DNA from 4 places in the Bradyrhizobium sp. 62B genome. Region 4 is predicted to be linked to each of the others. Evidence: predicted binding sites of a transcription regulator. Region 4 holds the regulator's gene; each other region holds the start of a gene.
What was found. The regulator PhoB, encoded in region 4, activates phosphate uptake and scavenging genes when phosphate is short. The targets are predictions, from matches to a motif close to TGTCATNNANCTGTCAT.
Positions count from the first base shown of each region.

Region 1 (7,674 bases), 680 kb from region 4:
TGCCGTGAAGAGCCATATCGACCGCCGGCTCGAAGTGATCGCGGCCCTCAAGGCCGTGGGCGCCACCGGGCGCGACGTGTTCGGCATCTATCTCGCACAGGTCCTCCTGCTCGCCGCGATCGGCTCGGTGATCGGCCTTGCGCTCGGCGCGGCGATGCCATTCGCCATCGTCGGCCTGTTCGGCAAGCTGCTGCCGCTGCCGGTGGTGCCGGCCGTGCATGCCGACGAGCTCGCGCTGTCCTTCATCTACGGCCTCCTGACGGCGCTGGCCTTCGGCCTGTGGCCGCTCGGACGCGTCCACGACGTGCCGGTGGCCGCGCTGTTCCGCGACACCATCAGCTCGGAATGGCACCGGCCACGCGCGGGCTATCTCGTGTTCATGGGCGTGGTGATCGCGCTGCTGATCGCGGTTGTCATCGGGCTCTCCTTCGACAAGCGCATCGCCGCGGTGTTCGTGGCCTCCTCGGTCGTCGTGTTCGCCCTGCTGCGCGGCATTGCCGCGCTGCTGATGGGTATCGCGCGGCGGCTGCCGCGGACGCGGCTGCCGATGCTGCGGCTTGCGATCGCCAACATCCACCGACCGGGCGCCCTGACGCCCTCGGTCGTGCTGTCGCTGGGCCTCGGGCTCGCCGTGCTCGTCACCATCACCCAGATCGACGGCAATCTGCGGCGGCAGTTCCTCGCGGCCCTCCCCGACCAGGCGCCATCCTTCTTCTTCATCGACATCCCGAGCGCGCAGGCCGAGCAGTTCGACCTTTACCTGCGCAAGATCGCGCCCGGCGCGACGGTCGAGGACGTGCCGATGCTGCGCGGACGCATCGTCGCCGCGCGCGGGCTGCGCGCCGAGGAGCTCAAGCCGTCGACCGATTCCGAATGGGTGCTGCAGAGCGACCGCGGCCTGACCTACACCGGCGAGCTGCCGAAAGGCTCCAAGGTGGTCGAGGGCGAATGGTGGAGCGCCGACTATTCCGGCCCGACGCTGGTGTCGATGGAGAAGAAGATCGCCGACGGCCTCGGCCTCAAGCTGGGCGACGAGATCGTGGTCAACGTGCTCGGCCGCGACATCCCGGCCAAAATCGGCAATCTGCGCAGCATCGACTGGCAGGGACTCGGCATCAATTTCGTCCTCGTGTTCTCGCCGAACGCCTTCAAGGGCGCGCCGCACACCCATATCGCGACGCTGACGGAACCGGGCGGAAATGCGGCAGGCGACGGCAAGATCATCAAGCAGGTGGCCGACGCCTATCCGATGGTGACCAGCGTGCGCGTGCGCGAGGTGATGCAGACGGTCGGCGCGGTGGTGACCAATCTGGCGCTGGCGATTCGCGGCGCCAGCGCGGTGACCCTGATCTCGGCGATCCTGGTGCTGGGCGGGGCTCTCGCCGCCGGCCATCGCCACCGGGTCTACGATGCCGTGATCCTGAAAACGCTGGGCGCGACGCGGCTGCGGCTGCTGAGCGCCTATGCGCTCGAATATCTCCTGATTGGGCTCGCCACCGCATTGTTCGGCGTGATCTCCGGCAGCTTGGCTGCCTGGATGATCGTGACGCGGCTGATGACGCTGAGCTTCGTCTGGCAGGCCGGCAGCGCGGCCGGAGTCGTCGCGGCCGCGCTCGTCGTTACGGTCGGGCTCGGGCTCGCAGGCACGCTGCTGGCATTGAACAAAAAGCCCGCCACGGTGTTGCGGAATTTGTGACAAATGGTAGCGGCTGGCCGCATTGATGCGGAATCGCACGATTCCCGCGATTAACTACGACTGCTCGTCAGGTTCGCGTCAGGATTGCCGCCAAGGGCGACATTCAGCCGCGCGTGGAAGGTTGCAGCGAATGTGTTAGTTTCCCACATATCGAGTGGGTTCGGAGCCCCGATTGTTAGCCAAAATTTAGTCGGTTGGCATCGGTATCCGAGATAGAGTTTGACGAACCGGCGGCACGGCGACCCCAGTGCCGGACCGGACCAACCAACGGGAATTCGACCATGTCGGACCTAGACCGTAACTACGCTTCTCCTTTCGGCAGGGCCGCCGGGCGTGTTGACGCCGCGACGGTCGATGCCGGCCTGCGCGCCTACATGCTGCGCATCTACAACTACATGAGCATCGGCCTCGCCATCACCGGCCTGGCCGCGCTCGGCGTCTACATGGCTGCCGTGACCGACGTTCCGACGGCGGAATCCGTCCGCGTCGGCAAGCTGTTCCTGACGCCGTTCGGCTACGCGATGTTCGTCAGCCCGCTGAAATGGCTGTTCATGCTCGCGCCGCTGGCCATGGTGTTCGTGATCTCGGCGGGCATCAACCGTCTCGCGCCCTCGACGGCCCAGATCCTGTTCTGGGTGTTCGCGGCGCTGATGGGCATCTCGCTGTCGTCGATCTTCCTGGTGTTCACCCACACCTCGATCGTGCGGGTGTTCTTCATCACCGCGGCGACCTTCGGTGCGCTGAGCCTCTACGGCTACACCACCAAGCGTGACCTGACCGGCATGGGCTCGTTCCTGTTCATGGGCCTGATCGGCATCATCATCGCGAGCCTGGTGAACCTGTTCCTGGCGAGCTCGATGCTGCAGTTCATCGTGTCGGTGGTCGGCGTGCTGGTGTTCGCGGGCCTCACCGCCTGGGACACCCAGCGGCTGAAGAACGACTACATCTACGGCTATGCCTCGGCCGGCGGTGACATCGCAGAGCGTGCGGCCATCACCGGCGCCCTGTCGCTGTACCTGAACTTCATCAACCTGTTCACGCTGCTGCTGCAGCTGCTCGGCCAGCGCGACTAAGCGACGGACAGAGCGAACGACACGAACCCCGGCCGAAAGGCCGGGGTTTTTGTTTGGGCGGGAGCACCGTTCCCGTAGCCCGGATGAAGCGCAGCGCAATCCGGGAACGTCGCATCAGCCGATATACCTGTCCCGGATTTCGCTGCGCTCCATCCGGGCTACAAGAGATGCCTTTCCCTTCATTACGAAGTCCGCGAAGCAATCCAGAGTCCCTCCGCAGATGCATTTCTGGATTGCTTCGCTTCGCTCGCAATGACGACGTGGAAAGGCCGTTCGCCTCTTCCAGCCGTCCCGGGAACGCTTTAATCTTCGCCCCATGACCGCAGCAGACATCCGGCCCACAACCGAGGCCGACCTTCCCGCCATCACCGCCATCTACCAGCAGGCCGTCCGCGAGGGCACCGCCACGTTCGAGCTGGAGCCGCCCGACCTCTCGGAGATGACGCGCCGCTATCGCGCGCTTGTCGATGGCGGCTATCCCTATTTCGTCGCCATGCTCGACGGCCGCGTTGCCGGCTATGCCTATGCCGGCGCCTACCGGCCGCGGCCGGCCTATCGCTTCACGGTCGAGAACTCGATCTATCTCGATCCCGCCTTCCATCGCCGCGGCGTCGGCTCAGCGTTGCTGGAGCGGCTGGTCGCCGAATGCGAGGCGCGCGGCTTTCGCCAGATGATCGCGGTGATCGGCGATTCCGCCAATGCCGGCTCGATCGGCGTGCACACCAAGGGCGGCTTCAAGATGATCGGCACGCATCGCAATGTCGGGCTGAAATTCGGCCGCTGGCTGGACACGGTGATGATGCAGCGCGACCTCGGCGAGGGCGCGAGCACGGTGCCGGGGAAGTAGGAAGCTCTTGTAGCCCGGAGGGAGCGAAGCGCAATCCGGGACAGGTCCATCCGCTGCTACAACGGCCCGGATTGCGCGTCGCTCCATTCGGGCAACGGGGTCAGTGGCTACACCACCGCCAGTTTCCGGTCGATCACCAGCAGCACGCGCTCGAGCTCGTGGCCGCGGCGCAGGATCAGGCCCGTCGCCGAGATCACGCTGTACATGCCCTGCTTGCGCGCCAGCCGTGGATCCTTCTCGATGCGATAGATCGGCACTTCCGAGGCACGGCGATAGACCGAGAACACCGCGCGGTCCTTCAGGAAGTCGATGGCGTAATCGCGCCACTCGCCGTCGGCGACCATGCGGCCGTAGAGATTGAGAATGCGGTGCAGCTCGAGCCGGTTGAACGTCACCCGGCTCAGTTGTTGCGCATTCGCAGCGGCGGGGCGCGCCGCCGCGCGCTGCTCGCTCGGATCGGCATCCTCCGACATCAGACTCATGGAGAGCCTCCTCATCGCACGACTTGAACCCAGTCCGCGAACCGTCCCCGGAACCGGAGCATGACAATGGTATGATTGCGCCATCCGTCCCTCGCTGCAAGGCTCTTGATGGAACTCGCCCGCCTTCATTCAACCGATCGAATCAGGTGCGATGCCGGGCACACGCAAAGGTGGAACTCTGTCGCGGCAAACCGTCACGGGATCGTTAGAAGGAATCATAGTCTCGCCGCTTTTCCGCCTAGCGACTGCCGCCCTGCACTGCGAAAAGATTCATGTGCGTTGACCCGGTCCTTTTGGTTCCGGATTCCTCAGCCCCCAGCCCCCCGGGGTCGAACAGGATCGGGTCTGTACGCACGACAAGGAGGGCCAACGCAAGTTGGTCCTTTTTTGTTTGTGTCGGGATGTTGCTGGCGCGCTGTCATTCCGAGGCGCGCCTCTTGGCGCGAACTACGATGCGCAATTGCGCATCTGAGAATCCATTTCTCAGCTCGTCCATAGATAGATGGATTCTCAGTTGCGCAATTGCGCACCCTAGCTCGCGCTTCGCGCGCCCGGAATGACGAGCAACAATTGCCGAGATGCTGTGCTTACTTCAATGCAGCGACGTGTACGCCGCGCCGAGCATCGGGCCCGGCCGCTCGCGGCTGCCGTCCTGGACGTAGACCACCGCGCCGTCGACGCCGTCGCGCGTCAAATTCTCGATCGGCACCGTCCAGCTTTCCGAACGTCCGGTCCAGTCACCGACCTTGAGCAGGTTGCGCACCACGTTGTGATAGGTGACCTGCTGCCCGCGATTCTCGCCGCGGGTGATTGCGATCGGGACCGACTTGGCGATCGAGCAGATCCAAACCTCGCCATGCGAGACGGCCGGCTCTTTGCTCGCGGCCACCGAGACGTTGATCTGCTTGCCCGCGAGCGACATCGTCACCGGCACGCTCATCACGCCCACACCTTTGTCGGTCTTGCCGATCGCATTCTCGATGCTGGTACGGTCGCTGCCGATGACATGGGTGGAGCCGTTGACCACGACCTGCGGGGTGTAGACCTCGCGGTCGCCGCGCATCTTCGAATAGGCACGCTGTCGTGCAGAGAAGCGCGAATCCGCCAGCGTGTCCTTCCAGCCGAGATAGTCCCAATAGTCGATCGGCATGCTCAGCGCGATGATCGACGGATCCTTGGAGAGATCGCCGATGATCTGATCGGCGGGCGGACAGGAGGAGCAGCCTTGCGAGGTAAACAATTCGACAACGGCGCGGGGATCGGCAGAGGCGGGAACGACGACGGCGACGATGGCACAAAGACCGAGAGCACTCGACCAGAGGGCACCGGACCAACGTGAAACCAGATGAGAAGCCGTCATTGTTGTCATGTCGAACGTCACACACCGTCACTCGTGGAGGGGGATCTTATCGCCTGATGGTCACCGTAGTCTTACGGGGCACGATACTTCATCCGCCCAGATAACCGCCCAAGGACCGTTTTCCGCCGCGCGGGCCCATCCGAACGTGCCGCAAACGCATGAAAGGCGGCCTTGTGATAGGCCGCCTTCATTTAACCTTCTACTCACTTCGCAGTGAGCCACCGTTCACAAATCCGCGCTTAGGCCGCGAGCTTGCGCAGCACGTAGTGCAGGATACCGCCGTTGCGGTAGTAGTCGAGCTCGTCCAGCGTATCGATGCGGCAGAGCAGCGAAACGCGCTGCAACGAGCCGTCGCCGGAGACGATCTCGGCGGTCAGCTTCTGACGCGGCTTGAGGTCGCCCTGCAGGCCGCGCAACGTGACCTTCTCGTCGCCCTTCAGGCCGAGCGACGACCAGGAGGTGCCTTCCTCGAAGGTCAGCGGCAGCACGCCCATACCGACCAGGTTGGAGCGATGGATGCGCTCGAAGCTCTGGCAGATCACGGCGCGCACGCCGAGCAGACGCGTGCCCTTGGCAGCCCAGTCGCGCGAGGAGCCGTTGCCGTATTCGGCGCCGGCGAACACCACCAGCGGCACCTGCTCCTGCTGGTACTTCATCGCGGCGTCGTAGATCGACATCTGCTCGCCGTCGGGCCAGTGCTTGGTGAGACCGCCTTCGGGGATGTTGCCGTCGGCGCCCTTCAACATGAAGTTCTTGATGCGGATGTTGGCGAAGGTGCCGCGCATCATCACTTCATGGTTGCCGCGGCGCGTGCCGTACTGGTTGAAGTCGGCGGGACGCACCTGGTGCTCGCTGAGATATTTGCCAGCGGGCGAGGTGAGCTTGATCGAACCGGCCGGCGAGATGTGGTCGGTGGTGATCTTGTCGCCGAACATGGCGAGGATGCGCGCCTCGACGATGTCGGTGACCGGCTCCGGCTCCTTCTTCATGCCGTCGAAATAGGGCGGGTTCTGCACGTAGGTCGAAGACATGTTCCAGCGATAGGTCTCGCTCTCGACCGTCTTGATCTTGCGCCAGTTGGCGTCGCCCTTGAACACGTCGGCATACTTCTTCTTGAAGATCGTCGAGGTCACGAACTTCTTCATGAAGGCGTTGATTTCCTTCGTCGTGGGCCAGATGTCCTTGAGGTACACCGGCTTGCCGTCCTTGCCCTCGCCGATCGGCTCGACGGCAAGGTTTTTGGTAACGCTGCCCGCGAGCGCGTGGGCGACGACCAGCGGGGGCGAAGCGAGATAGTTCGCCTGCACGTCGGGCGAGACGCGGCCTTCGAAGTTGCGGTTGCCGGAGAGCACGGCGGCGGCGACGATGCCGTTGTCGTTGATCGACTTCGAGATCTCCTCGGGCAGCGGACCGGAATTGCCGATGCAGGTGGTGCAGCCGAAGCCGACCAGGTTGAAGCCGACCTTGTCGAGATCCTTCTGCAAGCCGGAATCGGCGAGATAGCCCGCGACGACCTGGCTACCCGGGGCGAGCGAGGTCTTCACCCACGGTTTTGCCTTCAAGCCCTTCGCGGCGGCGTTACGGGCCAAGAGGCCGGCGCCGATCAAGACGCTCGGGTTCGAGGTGTTGGTGCAGGAGGTGATGGCGGCGATCACGACGTCGCCATGGCCGATCTCGAAATCCTTGCCCTCGACGGCAAAGCGCTTGTTGGGCTCCTCGGCCTTCTTGTATTCGGTGCCGAGCGCGAGCGAAAAGCCTTCGGCGACCGACGGCAGCGCGATGCGGCCTTCGGGGCGCTTCGGACCGGCCATCGACGGCACGACGTCGGCGAGATCGAGCGTCAGCGTTTCCGTGAACACCGGATCGGGCGACTTGGCGGTGCGGAACAGCCCTTGCGCCTTGGCATAGGCCTGCACCAGCGCGACGCGTGGCGCGGCGCGCCCCGACGTCTTGAGGTAGTCGATCGCGGCGGCATCGACCGGGAAGAAGCCGCAGGTCGCGCCATATTCGGGCGCCATGTTGGCGATCGTCGCCTTGTCGGCGACCGAGAGATTGTCGAGACCGGGGCCGAAGAACTCGACGAACTTGCCGACCACGCCGAGCTTGCGCAGCATCTGCGTGACTGTCAGCACGAGATCGGTCGCGGTGACGCCTTCCTTCATCGCGCCCTTCAGCTTGAAGCCGACGACGTTGGGCAGCAGCATCGACAGCGGCTG
Region 1 is NZ_CP092841.2:383,746-391,419, reverse strand. Features, by position in the region: gene ML401_RS01895 (ABC transporter permease) at 1-1,696, shown strand, start outside; gene ML401_RS01890 (Bax inhibitor-1/YccA family protein) at 1,978-2,769, shown strand; gene ML401_RS01885 (GNAT family N-acetyltransferase) at 3,086-3,616, shown strand; gene ML401_RS01880 (DUF2794 domain-containing protein) at 3,724-4,098, opposite strand; gene ML401_RS01875 (thioredoxin family protein) at 4,691-5,467, opposite strand; gene acnA (aconitate hydratase AcnA) at 5,698-7,674, opposite strand, start outside.
Region 1: the regulator PhoB is predicted to act here: its motif matches at 4,159-4,175, upstream of ML401_RS01880 (DUF2794 domain-containing protein).

Region 2 (7,674 bases), 410 kb from region 4:
TCGGTTGGTCGGAATGAGTCAAGATTGTGTCCTTGGATGAGCCCTGAGGGGACTGCGGCGCAGGTACCACATGGTCCGCGCCCCGTCACGGGCATGTCGTTCTCCCGTAATGCGCTATTGACAGCGGGCCGCCAACTAGCCAAGTGAAACACCGCTTTTCAGACATTCCCAGGATTCCTGCCGTGGCCAAGTCCGAACTCGGAACCAAACGTATTTGCCCGACCACGGGCAAGAAGTTCTATGACCTCAACAAGAATCCGGTGATCTCGCCCTATACCGGCGAAGTCGTGCCGATCGCCCCGGTGGCGCCGGCGCGTATGCCCCGTGGCGCCGAAGCCCGACACGCGGCGACGGCGGATGCTACGCCCGAGCCCGCAGAGGTCGAAGAGGTCTCGCTCGAGGAGGCTGATGCCGAGGAGAACACCGGCAAGGTCAAGGCCGTGGTGCCCGAATCCGAGGACGATATCGAGGTCGACGAGACCCTCGACGACGACGATGACGATGATTCGACCTTTATTGCCGACGAAGAAGAGGGCGATGAGGACGTAACCGACATCATTGGTGATGTCGGAGGTGATGAAGAGACTTGAGATCAGTCCTGATCTGTGAAAAAGGGTGCACCGCGCGAGTCGCCAGGACTCGCCGGTTGGGGTGATCCACCAGATTTCACCCCGTTAAGGACTAAGGGGCCATAGCTCAGCTGGGAGAGCGCTTGCATGGCATGCAAGAGGTCGGCGGTTCGATCCCGCCTGGCTCCACCAGCCCTTCGCTCGCTTCGAAGGGCAAAGCCGGCTCTGGCGAAACGCTACTCCCCGATCACCGCATTCAGCCGATCCCTGAGCGCCACGATCTCGTCCTTCATCGCCACCAGCTCCGACACCGAGCAATCCGACGCCGCCAGGATCGATTGCGGCACGGCACGCGCCTTCTCCTTCAGGGCATGGCCTTGCGCCGTCAGCGCGATCAGGACCTGGCGCTCGTCCTCGCTGGAGCGGGTGCGCTTCACGAGATGCGCCGCTTCCAGCCGTTTCAGCAGCGGGGTCAGCGTGCCCGAATCCAAGAACAGCCGCTCGCCGATGTCCTTGACCGGCACGTCGTCGCGCTCCCACAGCACAAGCATCACAAGATATTGCGGATAGGTCAGGCCGAGCCGGTCCAGCAGCGGCTTGTAGACGCGGTTGAAGGCGTGCGCGGCCGAATAGACCGCGAAGCAGATCTGGTTGTCGAGCCGCAGCGGCGCGTCCGCTGCCGATGATTTTCGGGGCATGGGAATCTCTTTGGGACTTGTCTCATTCTGGCGCCGCGCGCCGGCACATTCAATTGCGAACAATTAAATGTGAGACGGCGAAATTTCAATTGCGCACAATCTAATTGTCTGCGATATAGATCACACCCCCACCCCAAGACACCAGGAAGACGACAATGTCCGTGAACGTCCTCTACAAGACCAGCGCCAAGGCCACCGGCGGCCGCGACGGCCATGCTGCAACCCTCGACGGCGCGCTCGACGTCAAACTCACCACGCCGAAGGAGCTCGGCGGCGGCGGCGGCGCCGGCAACAATCCCGAGCAGCTGTTTGCGGCCGGCTATGCCGCCTGCTTCATCGGCGCGATGAAGTTCGTGGCCTCGCAGGGCGGCCCGAAGGTTCCCGCCGACGCCTCCGTCACCTCGACCGTCGGTATCGGCCCGCGCTCCGAGGGCGGCTTCGGCCTCGATATCGACCTCGCGGTCTCGCTGCCGGGCCTCGCCCGCGCGGAGGCCGAAGCGCTGGTCGAAAAGGCCCACCAGGTGTGCCCCTATTCCAACGCCACGCGCGGCAATGTCGACGTTCGCCTGACGGTCGTCTGATCGGAACGGCGGATTGGCCGGCCCGAGATCCCCCTCGGGCCGGCCACTTGCGTTGATTTGCCACGCCGCGGGACTGACGCTCGGCGGCGCATACGGCCCTACGCGAGGGCCCATTGCTGGCGCAAACAAACCTCGCTAGGCCTGTGACCAAAGGTCGACACAGGGGAAGCGAAGGCAATGAGTTCTGAAGCCGCCACAGGTGCCATGAGCGGACTGCGCGTCATCGATCTCACGCGCGTGCTCGGCGGTCCCTATTGCACCCAGATCCTCGCCGACCATGGCGCCGACGTGATCAAGGTCGAGCCGCCCGCCGGCGACGAGGTGCGCGAATGGGGCCCTCCTTTCCACGAGGAGGACGCGGCTTATTTCGTCGGCATCAACCGCAACAAGCGCTCGATCGGCCTCGACCTCGCCTCCGAGGGCGGCCGCATCGTGCTGCTCAAGATGCTGGAGACGGCCGACGTCCTGATCGAGAATTTCAAGCCGGGCACGCTGGAGAAATGGGGCATCGGCAACGACGTCCTCAGTAGGAAATTCCCGCGTCTCGTGCATTGCCGGATCTGCGGCTTCGGCGCCGACGGTCCGCGCGGCGGCAATCCCGGCTATGACGCCATCATCCAGGCCATGACCGGCATGATCGCTGCGACCGGCTCGCCCGAGAGCGGGCCGATGCGGATCGGCGTGCCCTTGGTCGACATCACCACCGGCCTTTATGCGGCGATCGGCATCCTGATGGCGCTGTCGGAGCGGCAGCGTTCGGGCCAGGGCCAATTCCTCGAGACCACGCTGTACGAGACCGGCCTTGCCATCATGCATCCGCACACCGCGAATTATTTCATGCATGGCAAGCCGCCCTCGCTCACCGGCAACGAGCACCCGAACCTCGTGCCTTACGCGATCTTCCCGACGAAAACCGACAACATCTTCATCGGCGTCGGCAATGACGGCACCTTCCGCAAGCTCGCCAAGGAGATCGGCAAGCCCGAGCTGGGCACCGATCCGCGCTTTGCCCGCAACAAGGACCGCATCGCCAACCGCGAGGCGCTGCGCGCCGAGCTTGCTGCCGTGTTCCGCCAGCACGAGGCCGAGCCGCTGTGCAATCGCCTGCTCGCCGCGGGCCTGCCCGCGGGGCCCGTGCAGAAGATCGACCAGGCTCTGACCAATCCGCACACGATCGCGCGCGGCGATATCATCGAGAAGGACTGGTACAAGGGCGTCGCCTCCCCGATCCGGCTCGACCGCAGCAAGCCGAGCCTGCGCCGGCTGCCGCCGAAATTCAGCCAGCACGCAGCCGAGGTGCTGGGCGAGTTCGGCTACTCCAGGGCGGAGATCGACGCGATGGTCGAAAAGGGCACGGTCTGCGGCCCCGAGCGCAAGCGGTAGAGGCCACCTCCGTCCAACGAATGATGCCGCACTGCGGCGCGGGCACGATAGTGCACCGCGAACGGAGGAGGCTGGCTGTGGCGTCTTCGCCTATTTGACGACTTCCCATTTAGCAGCGCTTGCTGCTTTCGTTTCTCCCGCTTACACAGTCATGTGAACGTCATATGGCACTGCTAGCGCAAGCGCTTCTTTAGTGACGGGCAAGGGAGGTTTTCTTGATGGCTCTTCGACATTTTGGCACGGCTGCTGCTGTTGCACTCACGGTTGGTCTCGGCGCCTCGCCGGCATTGGCCGTGACCGAAATCCAGTGGTGGCACGCGATGACCGGCGCCAACAACGACGTCATCGTCAAGCTCGCCAACGACTTCAACGCATCGCAGAGCGATTACAAGGTGATCCCGACCTACAAGGGCAACTACGCCGATACGATGAATGCCGGCATCGCGGCGTTCCGCGCCGGCAACGCGCCGCACATCATGCAGGTGTTCGAGGTCGGCACCGCCACGATGATGGCCGCGACCGGCGCCGTGAAGCCCGTCTACAAGCTGATGGCCGAGGCCGGCGAAAAGTTCGATCCCAAGATCTACCTGCCCGCCATCACCGGCTACTACTCCACCTCGAAGGGCGAGATGCTCTCGTTCCCCTTCAACTCGTCATCGACCGTCATGTGGGTCAATCTCGACGAGCTGAAGAAGGCCAATGTCGCGATCCCAAAGACCTGGCCCGAAACGTTTGAGGCCGCCAAGAAGCTCCATGACAACGGTCATGCGACCTGCGGGTTCTCCAATTCCTGGGTCACCTGGGTCAATCTCGAGCAGCTCTCCGCCTGGCACAACGTGCCGCTGGCGAGCAAGGCCAACGGCCTCGACGGCTTCGACACCAAGCTCGAGTTCAATGGTCCGCTCCAGGTCAAGCATCTCGAGAAGCTGGTCGAGCTGCAGAAGGACAAGACCTACGATTATGCCGGCCGCACCAACACCGGCGAGGGCCGCTTCACCTCGGGCGAATGTCCGCTCTATCTGACCTCGTCGGCATTCTTCGGCAACGTCAAGGCGCAGGCCAAGTTCGCCTTCACCGCGGTGCCGATGCCTTATTACCCCGACGCGAAGGGCGCCCCGCAGAACTCCATCATCGGCGGCGCTTCGCTCTGGGTCATGGGCGGCAAGCCGGCCGAGGAGTACAAGGGCGTTGCAAAATTCCTGACGTTCCTCTCGGACACCGATCGCCAGGTCTATATCCACAAGGCCTCGGGCTACCTGCCGATCACCAAGGCGGCTTACGAGAAGGCCAAGGCGGAAGGGTTCTACAAGGACCAGCCATATCTCGAGACCCCGCTGCTCGAGCTGACCAACAAGGAGCCGACCGAGAACTCCCGCGGCCTTCGCCTCGGCAACATGGTTCAGCTGCGTGACGTCTGGGCGGAAGAGATCGAGCAGGCGCTCGCCGGCAAGAAGACCGCCAAGCAGGCGCTGGACGCGGCCGTCGAGCGCGGCAATACCATGCTGCGTCAGTTCGAAAAGACCGCCGTCAAGTAAGGTCACGGATGGCAGGCCGGGCAACCCGGCCTGCCACTCCTGCGGGCATCATGCAAAAGCAAGCCATTTTCCAATCAAAGCTGTTGCCGTATGCGCTCGTTGCGCCGCAGCTCGCGATCGTCCTGATTTTCTTCTACTGGCCGGCCCTGCAGGCCGTGATCCAGTCCTTCCTGCAGCAGGACGCCTTCGGTCTGTCGACCACCTTCGTCTGGTTCGAAAATTACGTCGAGCTGTTCGGGGATTCCGCCTATTTCGAATCGATCCTCCGCACCTTCTTCTTCTCGTTCGCCATCGCGGTCTCGTCGCTGTCGTTCGCGCTGCTGCTCGCGGTCATGGCCGACAAGCCGCTGCGCGGCTCGATGCTGTACCGCACGCTGCTGATCTGGCCCTATGCGGTGGCGCCGCCGGTCGTCGGCGTGCTCTGGATCTTCATGCTGCATCCCTCGCTCGGCGTGATCGCGCGTTATCTGCGCGCCCTGGGCATCGACTGGAATCCGCTGCTCGACGGCGACCAGGCCGCAACGCTGATCATCCTCGCCGCCGCCTGGAAGCAGATCTCCTACAATTTCCTGTTCTTCCTCGCCGGCCTGCAGAGCATCCCGCGCAGCGTGCTCGAAGCCGCCGCGATCGACGGTGCCCGCCCGATGCGAAGGTTCTGGACCGTGACCTTCCCGCTGCTGTCGCCGACCATCTTCTTCCTCCTGGTCGTCAACATCGTCTACGCCTTCTTCGACACCTTCGGCATCATCGACACCATGACCCGCGGCGGCCCCGGCAAGTCGACTGAAACGCTGGTCTACAAGGTCTATTCCGACGGCCTGCTCGGCGGCAATCTCGGCAGCTCCGCGGCGCAATCGGTGGTCCTGATGATCATGGTCATCGTGCTCACCGGCATCCAGTTCCGCTTCGTCGAACGCAAGGTGACGTACTGATGGTCGAGGAAGAGGGCTTTCGGCGCTATGTCGCCCACGTCATCCTCTGGATCGGGATCGCGATCGTCGCGTTCCCGGTCTACATCGCGATCATCGCCTCGACGCAGGAGAACGCGCTGATCGCGAACGGCCAGATGTCGCTGCTGCCGGGCGGCCATTTCTTCGAGACCTACTACCAGACCATCTTCGTCGGCACGAGCGGCTCGACCCGCGAGCCGGTCGGCCACATGATGCTGAACTCGCTGGTGATGGCGCTGATGATCGCGGTCGGCAAGATCGCGATTTCGATCATCTCGGCCTATGCGATCGTGTATTTCCGCTTTCCGCTCCGCATGCCGATCTTCTGGCTGATCTTCATCACCCTGATGCTGCCGGTCGAGGTGCGCATCTATCCGACCTACAAGATCGTCGCCGACCTGCACATGCTCGACAGCTATGCGGGCCTCGCGCTGCCGCTGATCGCCTCGGCCACGGCGACGCTGCTGTTCCGCCAGTTCTTCATGACCGTGCCGGACGAACTCCTGGAGGCCTCGCGCATCGACGGCGCCGGCCCCTTGCGCTTCTTCTGGGATACGCTGCTGCCGCTGTCGCGCACCAACATGGCGGCGCTGTTCGTGATCCTGTTCATCCTCGGCTGGAATCAATATCTCTGGCCGCTGCTCATCACCACCCGCGACGACATGCAGACCATCCAGGTCGGCATCCGCAAGATGATCACCACCACCGACGCGCTGACCGAATGGCCGATTGTGATGGCGACCGCCGTGCTGGCCATGCTGCCGCCGGTGTTCGTCGTCGTCGTGATGCAAAAATTGTTCGTGCGCGGGCTGGTCGAGACGGAAAAGTAAGAAGCGAGTTTTCATGGCTAACGTCACCCTGCGCAACGTCCGCAAGACCTATCCCGGCGGCTTCGAGGCCATCAAGGGCGTCAACGTCGATGTCGGCGACGGACAGTTCTGCGTGCTGGTCGGACCGAGCGGCTGCGGCAAGTCGACCTTGCTGCGCATGGTCGCAGGCCTGGAGACCGTCACCGGCGGCGAGATCGACATCGGCGGCAAGGTCGTCAACCAGGTCGAGCCCGCCGATCGCGACATCGCGATGGTGTTCCAGAACTACGCGCTCTATCCGCATATGAGCGTCTACAACAACATGGCGTACGGCCTGCGCAACCGCGGCATGGCGGAGGCCGAGATCAAGACCCGCGTCGAGGAAGCCGCGCGCGTGCTCGAGCTGTCGCCGATGCTGGAGCGCAAGCCGCGCCAGCTCTCCGGCGGCCAGCGTCAGCGCGTCGCCATGGGCCGCGCCATCGTGCGCCAGCCGAAGGTATTCCTGTTCGACGAGCCGCTGTCGAATCTCGACGCAAAACTGCGCATCGCGATGCGGGTGGAGATCCGCAAATTGCAGCGCCGGCTCAACACGACGTCGATCTACGTCACCCACGACCAGCTGGAGGCGATGACGCTCGCCGACATTCTCGTCGTGATGAATGGCGGCCAGGTCGAGCAGGTCGGCAATCCCCTGGCGATCTACGAGAAGCCGGCGACCACCTTCGTCGCCTCCTTCATCGGCGCGCCGCCGATGAATCTGATGTCGACGCGGCCCGAGGAAATCCGCGCGCAGCTCGCCGGCAGCAGTGCTGCCGATGCCGGCATTCTCGGCATCCGTCCGGAAGACTTCGTCATTACCGACCAGACCCCGGCCGGCGGCGTCGCCTTGCCGCTGACCGTGGAAGCGATCGAGCGCGTCGGCGCGGAAACTTTCGTCTATGGCTCCCGCGAGCAGGAAGAGCAGCACCTCGCGGCCACGCCCGGGGAGCTGCCGCCCGGCGAGATCATCGTCCGCATTCCCGGAACCGATGCCCCCGCCATCGGCGCGAAAATCCGAGTCGCTGCAGTACGCAGCAAGCTGCATTTGTTCACCGGCGATGGCCGGACGCGGCTCGAGGCCTGAGGGTTCCGAGGCCTCCCAACTCAAAA
Region 2 is NZ_CP092841.2:113,552-121,225, forward strand. Features, by position in the region: gene aroA (3-phosphoshikimate 1-carboxyvinyltransferase) at 1-22, opposite strand, end outside; gene ML401_RS00490 (TIGR02300 family protein) at 183-590, shown strand; tRNA gene ML401_RS00495 (tRNA-Ala) at 686-761, shown strand; gene ML401_RS00500 (MarR family winged helix-turn-helix transcriptional regulator) at 806-1,267, opposite strand; gene ML401_RS00505 (organic hydroperoxide resistance protein) at 1,423-1,848, shown strand; gene ML401_RS00510 (CaiB/BaiF CoA-transferase family protein) at 2,026-3,231, shown strand; gene ugpB (sn-glycerol-3-phosphate ABC transporter substrate-binding protein UgpB) at 3,450-4,766, shown strand; gene ugpA (sn-glycerol-3-phosphate ABC transporter permease UgpA) at 4,817-5,698, shown strand; gene ugpE (sn-glycerol-3-phosphate ABC transporter permease UgpE) at 5,698-6,546, shown strand; gene ML401_RS00530 (sn-glycerol-3-phosphate import ATP-binding protein UgpC) at 6,560-7,648, shown strand.
Region 2: the regulator PhoB is predicted to act here: its motif matches at 3,379-3,395, upstream of ugpB (sn-glycerol-3-phosphate ABC transporter substrate-binding protein UgpB).

Region 3 (7,674 bases), 2.8 Mb from region 4:
ATTTGTATCCCAGGCGGAGACCTGATCTGCTCAGCTTTCCGCCTTGCCTAACCCCCGTCACCTCCGGCATATTCCGCGCCCGGAGGCGGTGTTCCGGATAGGCTCCAAGGAGTGGCTCCAAGGATAGGCAACAAGGCCTCCGGAAAGCCGAAGCAACAAGGATAGCCACGCGCGGCGCGCGGGCAGGGGGAAATCTGTTTGGCCGATGAGTTTATTCTCGAAACGGAAGGCTTGACCAAGGAGTTCGCGGGCTTCTTCGCCGTCCGCGACGTTGCGCTCAAGGTTCGCCGTGGGAGCATTCATGCGTTGATCGGTCCGAACGGGGCCGGCAAGACGACCTGCTTCAATCTTCTGACCAAGTTCCTCAAACCGTCCGCCGGAAAAATCCTGTACAACGGGCAGGACATTACCGCGATGGCGCCGGCCGACGTGGCCCGTCTGGGGCTTGTTCGTTCATTCCAGATTTCGGCGGTGTTTCCGCATCTCACCGCGCTGGAGAACGTCCGTGTCGCGCTTCAGCGCCAGCACGGCTCTTCGTTCGATTTCTGGCGCTCCAAGTCGGTCCTCAACCGCTTCAACGATCGCGCGCGCGAGCTGCTCAACGATGTCGGCCTCAACGAGTTCGCCAACACGCCCGCGGTCGAGATGCCCTATGGACGCAAGCGTGCACTGGAGATCGCAACCACGCTCGCGCTCGACCCGGAGATGATGCTGCTGGACGAGCCGATGGCCGGCATGGGCCACGAGGACATCGACAAGATCGCGGCGCTGATCAAGCGCATCTCCGCGAAATATACCATCCTGATGGTCGAGCATAACTTGAGCGTCGTGGCCAACCTCTCCGACATCATCACCGTGCTGACGCGCGGGCAGGTGCTCGCGCAAGGTCATTACAGCGAGCTCACCAAGGACGAGCGCGTCAAGGAAGCCTATCTGGGAGCCGGTCATGCCTGACACTGCGATCGCCGAGGCTCCGGCCAAGGCTGCGACCGGCGGAAATGTCCTTCAAATCCGCAACCTCGAAGCCTGGTACGGCGAGTCCCACATCCTGCACGGGATCAACTTCGACGTGAACGCAGGCGAGGTCGTCACCCTGCTCGGGCGTAACGGCGCCGGCAAGACGACCACGCTGAAGTCGATCATGGGCATCATCGGCAAGCGGACCGGCTCGGTGAAGTTCAACAACCAGGAGATCATCCGCGCGACCTCCGACAAGATCGCGCGCATGGGCATCGCCTTCTGTCCGGAAGAGCGGGGCATATTCTCCAGTCTCGACGTGCGCGAGAATCTGATGCTGCCGCCGGTGGTCCGTGCAGGCGGATTGCCGCTCGAGCAGATCTTCGAGCTGTTCCCGAACCTGAAGGAACGGCTCTACAGCCAGGGCACCAAGCTGTCCGGGGGCGAGCAGCAGATGCTCGCGATCGCGCGCATCCTGCGCACCGGCGCGAGTTTCCTGATGCTGGACGAGCCGACCGAGGGCCTCGCGCCCGTTATCATTCAGCAGATCGGCCACACCATTGCGCGGCTCAAGAAGGAGGGCTTCACGATCCTCCTGGTCGAGCAGAATTTCCGCTTCGCGTCGACCGTCGCCGACCGCTATTACGTGGTCGAGCATGGCAAGATCATTGACGGATTTTCCAATGCCGAGCTTGCCGCCAACATGGACAAGCTCCACACCTATCTTGGTGTTTAGTACAGCCAACGAGAAGAATTCAAAAAGGAAAGTTGCATGAAGACCAGGTCGATTGCGTCATTGCTGCTGACCACCGCGCTGACATTCGCCGCAGTAGGCGTCGCCTCTGCGCAGGACAAGACCGTCAAGATCGGCGCATTGTCCGATCAGTCCGGGCTCTATGCCGACCTCGGCGGTCCCGGCTCGACGCTCGCGGCGCAGATGGCCGTTGAGGATTCCGGCCTCGCTGCGAAGGGCTGGAAGATCGACATCATCTCCGGTGATCACCAGAACAAGCCCGACATCGGCACCGCGATCGCGCGGCAATGGTTCGACGTCGACAAGGTCGACATCATCGTCGACGTGCCGAATTCCGGCGTGGCGCTCGCCGTCAACAACGTCATCAAGGAAAAGAACGGCGTCTACATCAACTCAGGTGCGGCGACGTCCGACCTCAGCAACGCGCAGTGCTCGCCTAACACCGTGCACTGGACCTACGACACCTACATGCTGGCCCACACCACCGGGCAGGCGCTGGTCAAGGCGGGGGGCGACAGCTGGTTCTTCCTGACCGCCGACTACGCCTTCGGTGCTGCGCTCGAGCGCGACACCACCGCGGTCGTCACCGCCAACGGCGGCAAGGTGGTCGGCGGCGTCAAGCATCCGCTGAATACGCCGGACTTCTCGTCCTTCCTGCTGCAGGCGCAGTCGTCCAAGGCCAAGATCATCGGTCTTGCCAATGCCGGCGGCGACACCACCAACACCATCAAGCAGGCGGCCGAGTTCGGCATCGGCAAGGGTGGCCAGAAGCTCGCGGCGCTCCTGCTCTTCCTCACCGACATCAAGGCGATCGGCCTGGAGACGGCGCAGGGCCTCAACTTCACCGAGACGTTCTACTGGGACATGAACGACCAGACCCGGGCGTTCTCCAAGCGCTTCGCCGCAAAGATGAAGAACAACGCGCCGCCCACCATGGTGCAGGCCGGCGTCTATGCGGGCGTGCGCCACTATCTCAAGGCGCTCGAAGCCCTCGGCGGCAATCCGCATGACGGCGTCAAGATCGTCGAGAAGATGAAGTCGATGCCGACGGAGGACGATCTGTTCGGCAAGGGCGAGATCCAGCCCAACGGCCGCACCATCCACAACGCCTACCTGTTCGAAGTGAAGAAGCCCTCGGAGTCCAAGGGACCGTGGGACTTCTACAAGCTGGTCGGCACGGTGCCGGGCGACCAGGCGTTCACGCCGCTGTCCGAGAGCAAGTGCGCGCTGCTCAAGAAGTAAGATGACCGCCCGCAGGCCTTGAAGGCTTGCGGGCGACTTTCAAGGGAACGCCGAAGGGACCGGGTGCGGGATCGATGCAGGCTCTATACGCTCAGCTACTGGTGGGACTGATCAACGGCTCGTTCTACGCGCTGCTCAGTCTCGGGCTTGCCGTGATCTTCGGCATGCTAAACATCATCAATTTCGCCCATGGCGCGCTCTACATGATGGGCGCCTTCGTCGCCTATTTCCTGCTCAACCTCGGCGGCATCAACTATTGGTGGGCGCTGTTGCTGGCCCCCATCATCGTCGGCATCTTCGGCATGATCCTGGAACGGACCATGCTGCAATGGCTGACCGGGCTCGACCACCTCTACGGCCTGCTGCTGACCTTCGGCATCGCGCTGATCGTGCAGGGCGTGTTCCAGAACTACTTTGGATCGTCGGGCCTGCCTTACGCCATTCCGGATCAGCTCAAGGGCGGCATGAATCTCGGCTTCATGTTCCTGCCGATCTATCGCGGCTGGGTGGTCGTATTCTCGCTGGTGGTCTGCATCGCGACCTGGTTCTTGATCGAGAAGACGCAGCTTGGCGCTTACCTGCGCGCCGCCACCGAAAATCCGACGCTGGTGCGCGCCTTCGGCATCAACGTGCCGCGCATGATCACGCTCACTTATGGCCTCGGCGTCGGTCTCGCCGCGCTGGCCGGCGTGCTCTCGGCGCCGATCAACCAGGTGCGGCCGCTGATGGGCGCCGACCTCATCATCGTCGTGTTCGCCGTGGTCGTGATCGGCGGCATGGGATCGATCATGGGCTCCATCATCACCGGCTTCGCGCTCGGGGTGATCGAGGGGCTGACCAAATATTTCTACCCTGAGGCCTCCAATACCGTCGTGTTCGTGCTGATGGTGCTGGTGCTCCTGGTGAAGCCAACGGGATTGACGGGAAGGGCGGCCTGATATGACAACCCTGACGGACAACACGCTGCCGGCAACCCCGCGCGCGATGCGCGACGAGATGATCGTTTTCGTGGTGATGGCGCTGGTATTGGCATCGGTGCCATTCACGGGCGTCTACCCGTTCTTCGTGATGCAGGCGCTGTGCTTTGCGTTGCTCGCCTGCGCCTTCAACCTCTTGATCGGCTACGGCGGCCTGCTGTCGTTCGGCCACGCGATGTTCCTGGGGACGGCCGGCTATTGCAGCGCCCATGCGCTGAAGGTGTGGGCGTTGCCGCCCGAGCTCGGCATCCTCGTCGGCATCGCCGCGGCTTTCGTGCTCTCGCTCATCACGGGTTTCATCTCGATCCGCCGCCAGGGCATCTACTTCTCGATGATCACGCTGGCGCTGTCGCAGCTCTTGTACTTCATCTACCTCCAGGCCCCCTTCACCCACGGTGAGGACGGCATCCAGGGCATCCCGCAGGGGCGCATGTTCGGCATCTTCGATCTGTCCAAGCCGACGGTGCTGTATTACGTCGTGCTGGTCGGGTTCCTCGCCGGCTTCCTCCTGATCTTCCGCATCATCAACTCGCCGTTCGGCGAGGTCCTAAAGGCGATCCGCGAGAACGAGGCGCGGGCGATCTCGCTCGGCTACCGGACCGACCAGTACAAGTTCCTGGCCTTCGTGCTGTCAGGCACGCTGGCCGGTTTTGCCGGTGCGCTGAAGGTGTTCGTGGCGCAGAACGCCTCGCTTACCGACGTCCATTGGTCGATGTCCGGTGAGGTCGTGCTGATGACGCTGGTCGGCGGCCTCGGCACTATCTTCGGCCCCGTGGTCGGCGCCTTCGTGATCATTGCCATGCAGCAATATCTGGCGGGTTTCGGCCAATGGGTGACGGTGATCCAGGGCTCGATCTTCGTGATCTGCGTGCTCACCTTCCGCCGCGGCGTGATCGGTGAAATCGCGCATTACTTCCGGCGATCGCTCTAAGTCATTGATTTGAAGTGAGTTTACCTGCCGCGTGAAAGCGGTGGATGATCCGGCTCCGCGGGCGTGAGATGACACGCGCGCGGATCGAAAATGGTCTATGACAGTTTCATGACGGCCCCTCCGGCCGGGCCATTTCCAACCGGTAGCCTATCCCCATGATGCGATGGTTTCGCGCTTTCCTGCCCAAGGAAGAACGGTTCTTCGACCTGTTCGACCGACATGCCCAGACGGTGATCCAAGGTTCGATCGCGCTCCAGGGCATGCTCAACGGGGGCGAGGAAACGCCGGTCTACTGCCAGCGCGTCAACCAGTTCGAGAACGACGCCGACAACATCACCCGCGAGGTGCTGACGGCGGTGCGCCGCACCTTCATCACCCCGTTCGACCGGGGTGACATCAAGAACCTCATCACCTCGCTGGACGACGCCATCGACCAGATGCAGCAGACCGCCAAGGCCGTGATGCTGTTCGAGGTCCGCAGCTTCGAGCCGCCGATGCGTGAGATCGGCGGGCTTCTGATCGAATGCGCCAATCTGGTCGGCCGCGCGCTGCCGCTGATGCAATCGATCGGCCCGAACGTGGCGATGCTGACCGCGATCACGGAAGAGCTGGGCAAGCTGGAAGGCCGTGTCGACGATCTCCACGACATCGGCCTGAAGGAGCTGTTTCTCAAGCATCGCGACGGCAATGCGATGGACTTCATCGTCGGCGTCGAGATCTATGATCATCTGGAGAAGGTCGCCGACCGTTTCGACGACGTTGCGAACGAGATCAACAGCATCGTCATCGAGCAAGTGTAGGGCAGGATTGCTGTGGACGCCGCGTTGGGTCTTCCCATCCTGGTCGGCTTGATCGCCGTCGCGCTGCTGTTCGACTTCCTGAACGGCCTGCATGACGCCGCCAATTCGATCGCGACCATCGTCTCGACCCGCGTGCTGCGGCCGCAATTCGCGGTGTTCTGGGCCGCGTTCTTCAATTTCGTTGCCTTCATGGTGTTCGGGCTGCACGTCGCCCAGACCATCGGGACCGGCATCATCGATCCCGCGATCGTCGACGCCCAGGTGATCTTCGCGGCACTGGTCGGCGCCATCGTCTGGAACCTCGTGACCTGGGCGCTCGGCATCCCATCCTCGTCGTCGCATGCGCTGATCGGCGGGTTATTCGGTGCGGGCGTGGCCAAAGCCGGGATCTCCGCGGCGGTCTGGAGCGGATTGTCCAAGACGGTCATTGCGATCGTCCTGTCTCCGCTCGTCGGCTTCGTCCTTGCGATGGTGCTGGTTGCAATCGTCTCCTGGGCGTCGGTGCGCTCGACGCCATTCGCGGTCGATCGCGCCTTCCGCATCCTGCAATTCGCCTCGGCCTCGCTCTATTCGCTCGGCCATGGCGGCAACGACGCGCAGAAGACCATGGGCATCATCGCCGTGCTGCTCTATTCGCAGGGCCATCTCGGCGGCGAATTCTTCGTACCATTCTGGGTGGTGCTGTCGTGCCAGGCGGCGATGGCGATGGGCACCTTGATGGGCGGCTGGCGCATCGTCCGCACCATGGGCCTGCGCATCACCAAACTGACGCCGATGCAGGGCTTTTGCGCCGAGACGGGGGGCGCCGCGACCCTGTTCATGGCGACCTTCCTCGGGGTTCCCGTCTCGACCACCCACACCATCACCGGCGCGATCGTCGGCGTCGGCGCCGCCCGCCGCCTTTCGGCGGTGCGCTGGAACGTCGCCAGCTCGATCGTCTATGCCTGGGTCATCACGATGCCGGCGTCCGCCATCGTCGCGGCGCTGACCTGGTGGGCGGTCAAGATCTTCGTCAAGTAACCAACTTCAGCCCGACGATCCCGGCGACGATCAGCCCGATGCTGGCAAGACGCAGGGCCGTGGCGGGCTCGCCAAACAGGATGATGCCGAGGGTCGCGGTGCCGACCGCACCGATCCCGGTCCATACCGCATAGGCGGTTCCGACGGGCAGCGATTTGAGGGCGAGGCCGAGCAGGATGACGCTGCCGGCCATGGCCGCGAGCGTGACGACGGACGGAACTAGCTTGCTGAAGCCTTCTGTGTATTTCAGGCCGATCGCCCAGGTAATCTCGAGAAGTCCGGCGACGAACAGGATGATCCAGGCCATGACGACCCTCCGTTCAAGGCAGGGTCGTCCCCGCGGGCTGATGTGTTGATGAGCGGGAAGGTCGTCCTTCCCCAGGATTGATCGTCAAGCCGATATGGGGCTGGCCGAAGGGCTCCGCAATCGCCAATTGAGGCTTGATCAGGCCCATTTTCCCTGTCAAACGCTGCCGCTATGTCCGACATCGCCATCACCTCCGCCGAATCGCCGGCCCGTTCGCCGCTTGCCGCTGAAGTGGCGCGACGGCGGACCTTTGCGATCATCTCCCATCCTGACGCCGGCAAGACCACACTGACCGAGAAGTTGCTGCTGTTCGGCGGCGCCATCAACCTCGCAGGTCAGGTCAAGGCCAAGGGCGAGCGGCGCAACACGCGCTCGGACTGGATGAAGATCGAGCGCGAGCGCGGCATCTCGGTCGTGACCTCGGTGATGACCTTCGAGTTCGAGGGACTCGTCTTCAACCTCTTGGACACGCCGGGCCACGAGGACTTTTCGGAAGACACCTATCGCACGCTGACGGCGGTCGATTCCGCCGTCATGGTGATCGACGCCGCCAAGGGCATCGAGGCGCGCACCCGGAAACTGTTCGAGGTGTGTCGCCTGCGCGACATCCCGATCATCACCTTCATCAACAAGATGGACCGCGAGAGCCGCGACGTCTTCGAGCTGCTCGACGAGATCGAGAAGAC
Region 3 is NZ_CP092841.2:4,164,873-4,172,546, reverse strand. Features, by position in the region: gene ML401_RS19725 (ABC transporter ATP-binding protein) at 199-954, shown strand; gene ML401_RS19720 (ABC transporter ATP-binding protein) at 947-1,693, shown strand; gene ML401_RS19715 (ABC transporter substrate-binding protein) at 1,730-2,953, shown strand; gene ML401_RS19710 (branched-chain amino acid ABC transporter permease) at 3,028-3,891, shown strand; gene ML401_RS19705 (branched-chain amino acid ABC transporter permease) at 3,893-4,861, shown strand; gene ML401_RS19700 (DUF47 domain-containing protein) at 5,017-5,661, shown strand; gene ML401_RS19695 (inorganic phosphate transporter) at 5,674-6,681, shown strand; gene sugE (quaternary ammonium compound efflux SMR transporter SugE) at 6,674-6,988, opposite strand; gene ML401_RS19685 (peptide chain release factor 3) at 7,160-7,674, shown strand, end outside.
Region 3: the regulator PhoB is predicted to act here: its motif matches at 4,959-4,975, upstream of ML401_RS19700 (DUF47 domain-containing protein).

Region 4 (7,674 bases):
CATATCCTTAACCGCCATCGCGGCCGGCTTTTGATCGAAAGCGTGCCCAAGCAGGGCGCTACTTTCACCGCCTGTTTTCCCCAGATCAAGACTCCCGCATCGACCTGAAACGCGAGCGATTTCAGTTGCTTGCTGGTGTCATCCGACTGTCACGAAACCTTCGTAAAAGCACAGCCGACCGCTCCTAAAGGGGGCGGCGCGGGGAGCGCGATCGGGCGCGGATGGCGCTTCGCTCCCCCCAATGGAGACCAGCATGAATTTCCTCAGAACGATCGTCGCTGCCGGCTTGGTCGCCGCATCGACGACGGTGGCGCTTGCCGCCGACATCACCGGCGCCGGTGCGACGTTCCCGTTCCCGATCTATTCGAAGTGGGCTGACGCCTACAAGAAAGAGACCGGCAATGGCTTGAACTACCAGTCGATCGGTTCCGGCGGCGGCATCAAGCAGATCCAGGCCAAGACCGTGACCTTCGGCGCCAGCGATGCGCCGCTCAAGGCCGAGCAGCTCGAGAAGGACGGCCTCGTGCAATGGCCGACGGTGATGGGCGCCATCGTTCCCGTGGTCAACCTCGAGGGCGTGAAGCCGGGCGAGCTGGTGTTCGACGGCGAGACGCTGGCCAACATCTATCTCGGCAAGATCACCAAATGGGACGACGCCGCGATCAAGAAGCTCAATCCGAGCGCGAAGCTGCCCTCGGAAGCCATCACCGTCGTCCGCCGCTCGGACGGTTCGGGCACCACCTTCAACTTCACCAACTATCTCTCCAAGGCTAGCGCGGACTGGAAGAGCAAGGTCGGTGAGGGCACCGCGGTCGAGTGGCCGGTCGGCGTCGGCGCCAAGGGCAATGAAGGCGTGTCGGGCAACATCAGCCAGACCAAGAACTCGATCGGCTATGTCGAGTACGCCTATGCCAAGCAGAACAAGCTGACCTACACCGGTCTCGTCAACAAGGCCGGCAAGCTGGTGCAGCCCACCGTCGAAGCCTTCCAGGCGGCCGCCTCCAACGCCGACTGGGCCAAGGCGCCCGGCTATTACGTCATCCTGACCGACCAGCCCGGCGAGAAGTCGTGGCCGATCACCGCGGCGACCTTCATCCTCATGCACAAGTCCGCGACCGACAAGGCGGCCTCGCAGGAAGCCATCAAGTTCTTCCGCTGGGCCTTCAAGAACGGCGGCAAGGCGGCTGAAGAGCTCGACTACATCCCGATGCCGGACAGCGTCGTCCAGCTGATCGAGAAGACCTGGGCTGCCGAGATCAAGAGCTAAGCGCTCTCCTCTCGTGTCCCGCACGCGCTGCAACGTGAAACGTTGCGGCGCAGAGCCGGGACCCACAAACGCTAGGCCCCGGATCGGCGGCGCACCGCTACGCGCTGCACCGCATCCGGGGCACAAGACCAACAAAAAAGTGTAGTCTTTGGTACAGGGGATCGGCGTGGCAGAAATGGCCGTTCAGAGCGATGTAATCGACGACGCCGGACCGTATGACCGCGCCAAGGCCTTGAGCGCGTTCAAGCTCGGCGACGTCACCTTCTACTGGATCACGCGGCTGTCCGCGATCTCTGTGCTGCTCATTCTCGGCGGCATCATCATCTCGCTGATCGTCGGCGCGTTCCCGGCGATCAAGGAATACGGCCTCTCCTTCCTGTGGACGCAGCGCTGGGCGCCGTCCGCCGATCCGCCGGTGCTCGGTGCGCTCGGGCCGATGTACGGCACGCTGGTCACCTCCTTCATCGCGATGCTGATCGCCATTCCCGTCGGCCTCGGCATCGCCATCTTCCTCACCGAGCTCTGCCCGCAATGGCTGCGCCGCCCGATCGGCATGGCGATCGAGCTGCTCGCCGGAATCCCGTCGATCATCTACGGCATGTGGGGCTTCTTCGTGCTGGGGCCGTTCCTGGCCAACACCTTCCAGCCCTTCATGATCAGGATCTTCGACGGCGTCCCCGTGCTGGGCGCGATCTTCGCAGGTCCCCCGTCCTATCTCAGCCTGTTCAACGCCGCGCTGATCCTCGCCATCATGGTGCTGCCCTTCATCACCTCGATTTCGGTCGACGTGTTCAAGACGGTGCCGCCGGTCCTCAAGGAAGCCGCCTACGGCGTCGGCTGCACCACCTGGGAAGTCGTCCGCAGCGTGGTGATCCCCTACACCCGCGTCGGCGTCATCGGCGGCGTCATGCTGGCGCTGGGCCGCGCGCTCGGCGAGACCATGGCGGTGACCTTCATTATCGGCAACTCGTTTCGCATCTCGTCGTCGATCTTCGCCCCGGGCACCACGATCTCGGCGGCGATCGCCTCCGAATTCGCCGAGAGCGACGGCCTGCATCAGTCCGGCCTGATCCTGCTCGGCTTGCTGCTGTTCGTGCTGACGTTCTTCGTGCTCGCGGCGGCGCGGCTGATGCTGATGCGGCTGGAAAAGAAGGCGGGGAACTAGCGCCATGAATCCGATCTATTCACGCCGCCGCCGCAAGGATTTCATCATCCGCGGTCTTTGCTTCGCGGCCGCCGCCTTCGGTGTCACCTGGCTCGCGCTGATCCTGATCACGCTGCTCTACAACGGCGTGGCGGGCCTGAACGTTCAGCTCTTCACCGCAGACACGCCTCCGCCCGGCTCGACCGAGGGCGGCCTGCGCAACGCCATCGTCGGCTCGATCATCATGACCGTGCTCGGCGTCGGCATCGGCGCGCCGCTCGGCCTGTTCGCCGGCACCTATCTCGCCGAGTACGGCCGCAACGACAAGCTGACCTCGGTGATCCGCTTCATCAACGACATCCTGCTCTCGGCGCCCTCGATCATCATCGGCCTGTTCATCTACGGCGCGGTGGTGGTGCCGATGCGCGGCTTCTCGGCGATCGCGGGCGCGCTGGCGCTTGCCGTGATCGTGATCCCGGTCGTGGTGCGCACCACCGAGGACATGCTGCTGCTGGTGCCGAACCCGCTGCGTGAAGCCGCCAGCGCGCTCGGCCTGCCGCGCTCGCTGGTGATCAAGCGGATCGCCTATCGCGCGGCGCGCTCCGGCCTCATCACCGGCGTGCTGCTGGCCACCGCGCGCGTCGCCGGCGAGACGGCGCCGCTGCTGTTCACCGCGCTGTCGAACCAGTTCTTCAGTCTCGGCCTGGACAAGACGATGGCGAACCTTCCAGTCACCATCAACAACTTCGTGCAGAGCCCCTACGCCTATTGGAAGCAGCTCGCCTGGAGCGGCGCCCTGCTGATCACCCTGACCGTGCTTGCCCTGAACATTGGCGCCCGCATCATCGGCGCCGAGAGGACTGCAAAATGAGTGAAATCTCTGTTTCCGTCAGCGCGCCGAGCGTTCACCCCGGCTCGCAGCCGCTGCCCGAGGCGCCAGCCAAGGTCACCGCGCGCAACCTGAATTTCTACTACGGTGAGCACCACGCGCTGAAGAACATCAATCTGACGCTCGGCGCCAATCGCGTCACGGCCTTCATCGGCCCGTCGGGCTGCGGCAAGTCCACGCTGCTGCGCATCTTCAACCGGATGTACGACCTCTATCCGGGACAGCGCGCCACCGGCCAGCTGTTGCTCGACCACACCAACATCCTCGATCCCAAGCTCGACCTCAACCTGCTGCGCGCCCGGGTCGGGATGGTATTCCAGAAGCCGACGCCGTTCCCGATGACGATCTACGAGAACATCGCCTTCGGCATCCGCCTCTACGAGAAGATCTCGAAGTCCGAGATGGACGACCGGGTCGAGAAGGCGCTGCGCGGCGGCGCGCTGTGGAACGAGGTCAAGGACAAGCTCAACGCCTCCGGCCTGTCGCTGTCCGGCGGCCAGCAGCAGCGCCTGTGCATCGCCCGCACCGTCGCGGTGCGGCCTGAAGTGATCCTGTTCGACGAGCCCTGCTCGGCGCTCGACCCGATCTCGACCGCCAAGGTCGAGGAGCTGATCCAGGAATTGTCCGAGAACTACACGATCGCGATCGTCACCCACAACATGCAGCAGGCGGCGCGCGTCTCCGACAAGACCGCCTTCATGTATCTCGGCGAGCTGATCGAGTTCGACGACACCAGCAAGATCTTCACGTCGCCGAGCGATCGGCGTACGCAGGATTACATCACCGGCCGGTTCGGCTGAGGAGACGCAACATGGGTTCTGAACATACCGCAAAGGCTTTCGACACTGACCTCCAGGAGCTCACCCGCCTGGTCGCCGAGATGGGCGGAATCGCCGAGCGCATGATCGTCGATTCCGTCGGCGCGCTGATCCGCCGCGACGTCGCGCTCGGCCAGCGCGTCGTCACCATCGACGCCGATCTCGACGCGCTGCAGAAGCGCATCGAAGAACGCGCCGTGCTCACTATCGCCCGCCGCCAGCCGATGGCGGTGGATCTGCGCGAGATCGTCGGCGCCATGCGCGTCGCGACCGACCTCGAGCGCATCGGCGACCTCGCCAAGAACATGGGCAAGCGCGTCGCCGCGCTGGAGACCGACTTCCATCCGCTCAAGCTGTTCCGCGGCCTCGAGCACATGACCGACCTCGTGCAGCAGCAGGTCAAGTCGGTGCTGGATGCCTATGCCGCGCACGATCTGCCGGCGGCGATGGCGGTGTGGAAGGGCGACGAGGAAGTCGACGCGATCTGCACCTCGCTGTTCCGCGAGCTCCTCACCTACATGATGGAGGATCCGCGCAACATCTCGTTCTGCATCCATCTGATGTTCTGCGCCAAGAACATCGAGCGGATCGGCGACCACGCCACCAACATCGCCGAGACCGTGTTCTACATGATCGAGGGCCAGGCGATCACCGACAAGCGGCCGAAGGGCGACATGACGACCTTCGCCACGACGGTCCCGAATACCTGAAGACTTGATATCCGAAGACCTAAGGAGCGACGACACCATGGGCGCACGCATTATGGTGGTTGAGGACGAGGAAGCTCTCACCGAGCTTCTGCGTTACAACCTCGAAGGCGACGGCTATGACGTCGAGACGGTGATGCGCGGCGACGACGCCGACACCCGCCTCAAGGAGCACATTCCCGATCTGATCGTGCTCGACTGGATGCTGCCGGGCCTCTCCGGCATCGAGCTGTGCCGGCGCCTGCGCACCCGGCCCGAGACCAAGCAGCTGCCGATCATCATGCTCACCGCGCGCGGCGAGGAGAGCGAGCGGGTGCGCGGCCTTGCGACCGGCGCCGACGACTACATCGTCAAGCCGTTCTCGGTGCCGGAGCTCTTGGCGCGCGTGAAGGGCCTGCTCAGGCGCGCCAACCCCGAGCGGCTCGCGACCGTGCTGGCCTATGGCGACATCGAGCTCGATCGCGACAAGCGCCGCGTGGCGCGCTCGGGCCGCCCGATCGATCTCGGCCCGACCGAATATCGGCTTCTGGAGTTCTTCCTGGAGCATCCCGGCCGCGTGTTCTCGCGCGAGCAGCTGCTCGACAGCGTCTGGGGCCGCGACATCTATATCGACGAGCGTACCGTCGACGTCCATATCGGCCGCCTGCGCAAGCTGCTCAATCTCGGCCGCGAGCAGGACCCGATCCGCACCGTCCGCGGCGCCGGCTACGCGCTGGATGATCGCTTTGCGAAGGCTGAGCAGACGTAGGACCTGCTTCCGTAATCCAACAAAAAGCGCGCCAGCTGACGCGCTTTTTCGTCTCGATGCCTAAGACCGTGTTTACCGCGGGCCCGGCTTCGCCGGTGCGCGCCGGCGATCCGCTGCCGGCTGATACGCCACGCGCGAATGCTGGGCGCAGTAGGGCAGGCCGGACAGCGCCTTGCCGCCGCAGAAGAAGAAATCCGGGCTCGAGGGATCGCCGACCGGCCAGTGGCAGGTCGCCTCGTTGAGCTCGAGCAGCGACAGCCGCTGGCTCATCGGCACCACGTTGTCGTAGGTGACCGGTTCGGCCTCGACTTCGACCTCGAAGGCCTGCGCCAGTGCGGTGTTGCCGCGCGCAATGGGGCGGGTCACCCGCATCATGTGCTGCGCCGGGCGTGCCTTGCGCGGCCGCGGCGCGGCCGACGAAGGGCTCTTGGCGCGGCCGGACAGGCCGAGCCTGTGCACTTTGCCGATCACGGCATTGCGGGTCACATTGCCGAGCTCTGCTGCGATCTGGCTGGCCGACAATCCGGCCTCCCAGAGCTTTTTCAGCTGCTCGACGCGATCGTCGGACCAGGTCAAAACCGTCATTGCACCCTTTCCCTCGCTGCGCTTCTGCCATCCTGGCGGTCCGTGCGGCGAATGCCTAAGCCTCAAAAACCCGTGCCGTCAGAATCCCTTAAGGCTCGCCGGGCGCGCTACTCGCGCCCGAACGTTTACGCCGGTACATGAGGACTCTTGGGATCAGAACTGCTGCACGAGATGTCGTATCTGACAGCCCAAACGCTACAATATGGCGTGACTCACGCGCAAGAGTCCGCCGACTCGCTTCCACATGTTCCGTGGTGTAAAACCCGCAAAATCGCCACCGCAAGACTACGGAATCTGCGTTTCCCGAGGCTTTCGGGCGGCATTGACACCCGTTTCACCAGGCCTAAGATAGTCCCGCGTGCCGCCCTTAAAAGGCGGCACGTTTCGTTTTCCGGGCCGGTCAATGGTGCGTTGCGCAATGCACGCCCCACACCGTCCGCAACATCAAGTGACCGTCATGACTAACAGCGTAGCCCCGCATTTGCTCCCCGTTTTCGCCAGGGCCAACCTCGGTTTTGAGCGCGGCGAAGGCTGCTGGCTGATTGCGACCAATGGCGATCGCTATCTCGATTTCACCTCGGGCGTTGCTGTGAACGCGCTCGGCCACGCCCATCCCGCGCTGGTCAAGGCGTTGCAGGAGCAGGCGACGAAGCTGTGGCACATGTCGAACCTGTTCCAGAGCCCGGACGGCGAGAAGCTCGCCGCGCGCCTGTGCAACGAGAGCTTTGCGGACTTCGTGTTCTTCTGCAATTCCGGCGCCGAGGCGCTGGAGGGCGTGATCAAGCTGGTCCGCCATCATCACTTCTCCAAGGGCCATCCGGAACGTTACCGCATCATCACCTTCGAAGGCGCGTTCCACGGCCGCACGCTGGCGACCTTGGCTGCGACCGGCTCTGCAAAATATCTCGAAGGTTTTGGACCGCCGATGGACGGCTTCGACCAGGTGCCGCATGGCGACCTCGAAGCCGTCAAGAAGGCGATCGGCCCCAACACCGCCGGCATCCTGATCGAGCCGATCCAGGGCGAGGGCGGCGTGCGGTCGGCACCTCCCAATTTCCTCAAGGCGCTGCGCCAGCTTTGCGACGAGAAGGGGCTGCTGCTCGCCTTCGACGAGGTGCAGACCGGCATGGGCCGCAGCGGCGATCTGTTTGCCTACAGGCGTACCGGCGTGACGCCTGACGTGATGTCGCTGGCCAAGGCGCTCGGCGGCGGCTTCCCGATCGGCGCGGTGCTGGCGACCGCGGATGCGGCGGCCGGTATGGGGCCGGGCTCGCACGGCTCGACCTTCGGCGGCAATCCGCTGGCGATCTCCGCGGCCAACGCCGTGCTCGACGTCATGCTCAAGCCAGGCTTCTTCGACCACGTGCAGAAGATGTCGCTGCTGCTCAAGCAGAAGCTCGCCTCCGTGATCGACCGTCACCCCGACATCGTCAGCGAAGTGCGCGGCGAGGGCCTCCTGATCGGCATCAAGGCCGTCGTGCCCTCGGGCGATCTCGTGGCCGCCTTGCGCGACGAG
Region 4 is NZ_CP092841.2:6,997,418-7,005,091, reverse strand. Features, by position in the region: gene ML401_RS33685 (ATP-binding protein) at 1-108, shown strand, start outside; gene pstS (phosphate ABC transporter substrate-binding protein PstS) at 254-1,267, shown strand; gene pstC (phosphate ABC transporter permease subunit PstC) at 1,443-2,432, shown strand; gene pstA (phosphate ABC transporter permease PstA) at 2,437-3,282, shown strand; gene pstB (phosphate ABC transporter ATP-binding protein PstB) at 3,279-4,100, shown strand; gene phoU (phosphate signaling complex protein PhoU) at 4,112-4,828, shown strand; gene phoB (phosphate regulon transcriptional regulator PhoB) at 4,866-5,573, shown strand; gene ML401_RS33650 (GcrA family cell cycle regulator) at 5,646-6,158, opposite strand; gene ML401_RS33645 (aspartate aminotransferase family protein) at 6,616-7,674, shown strand, end outside.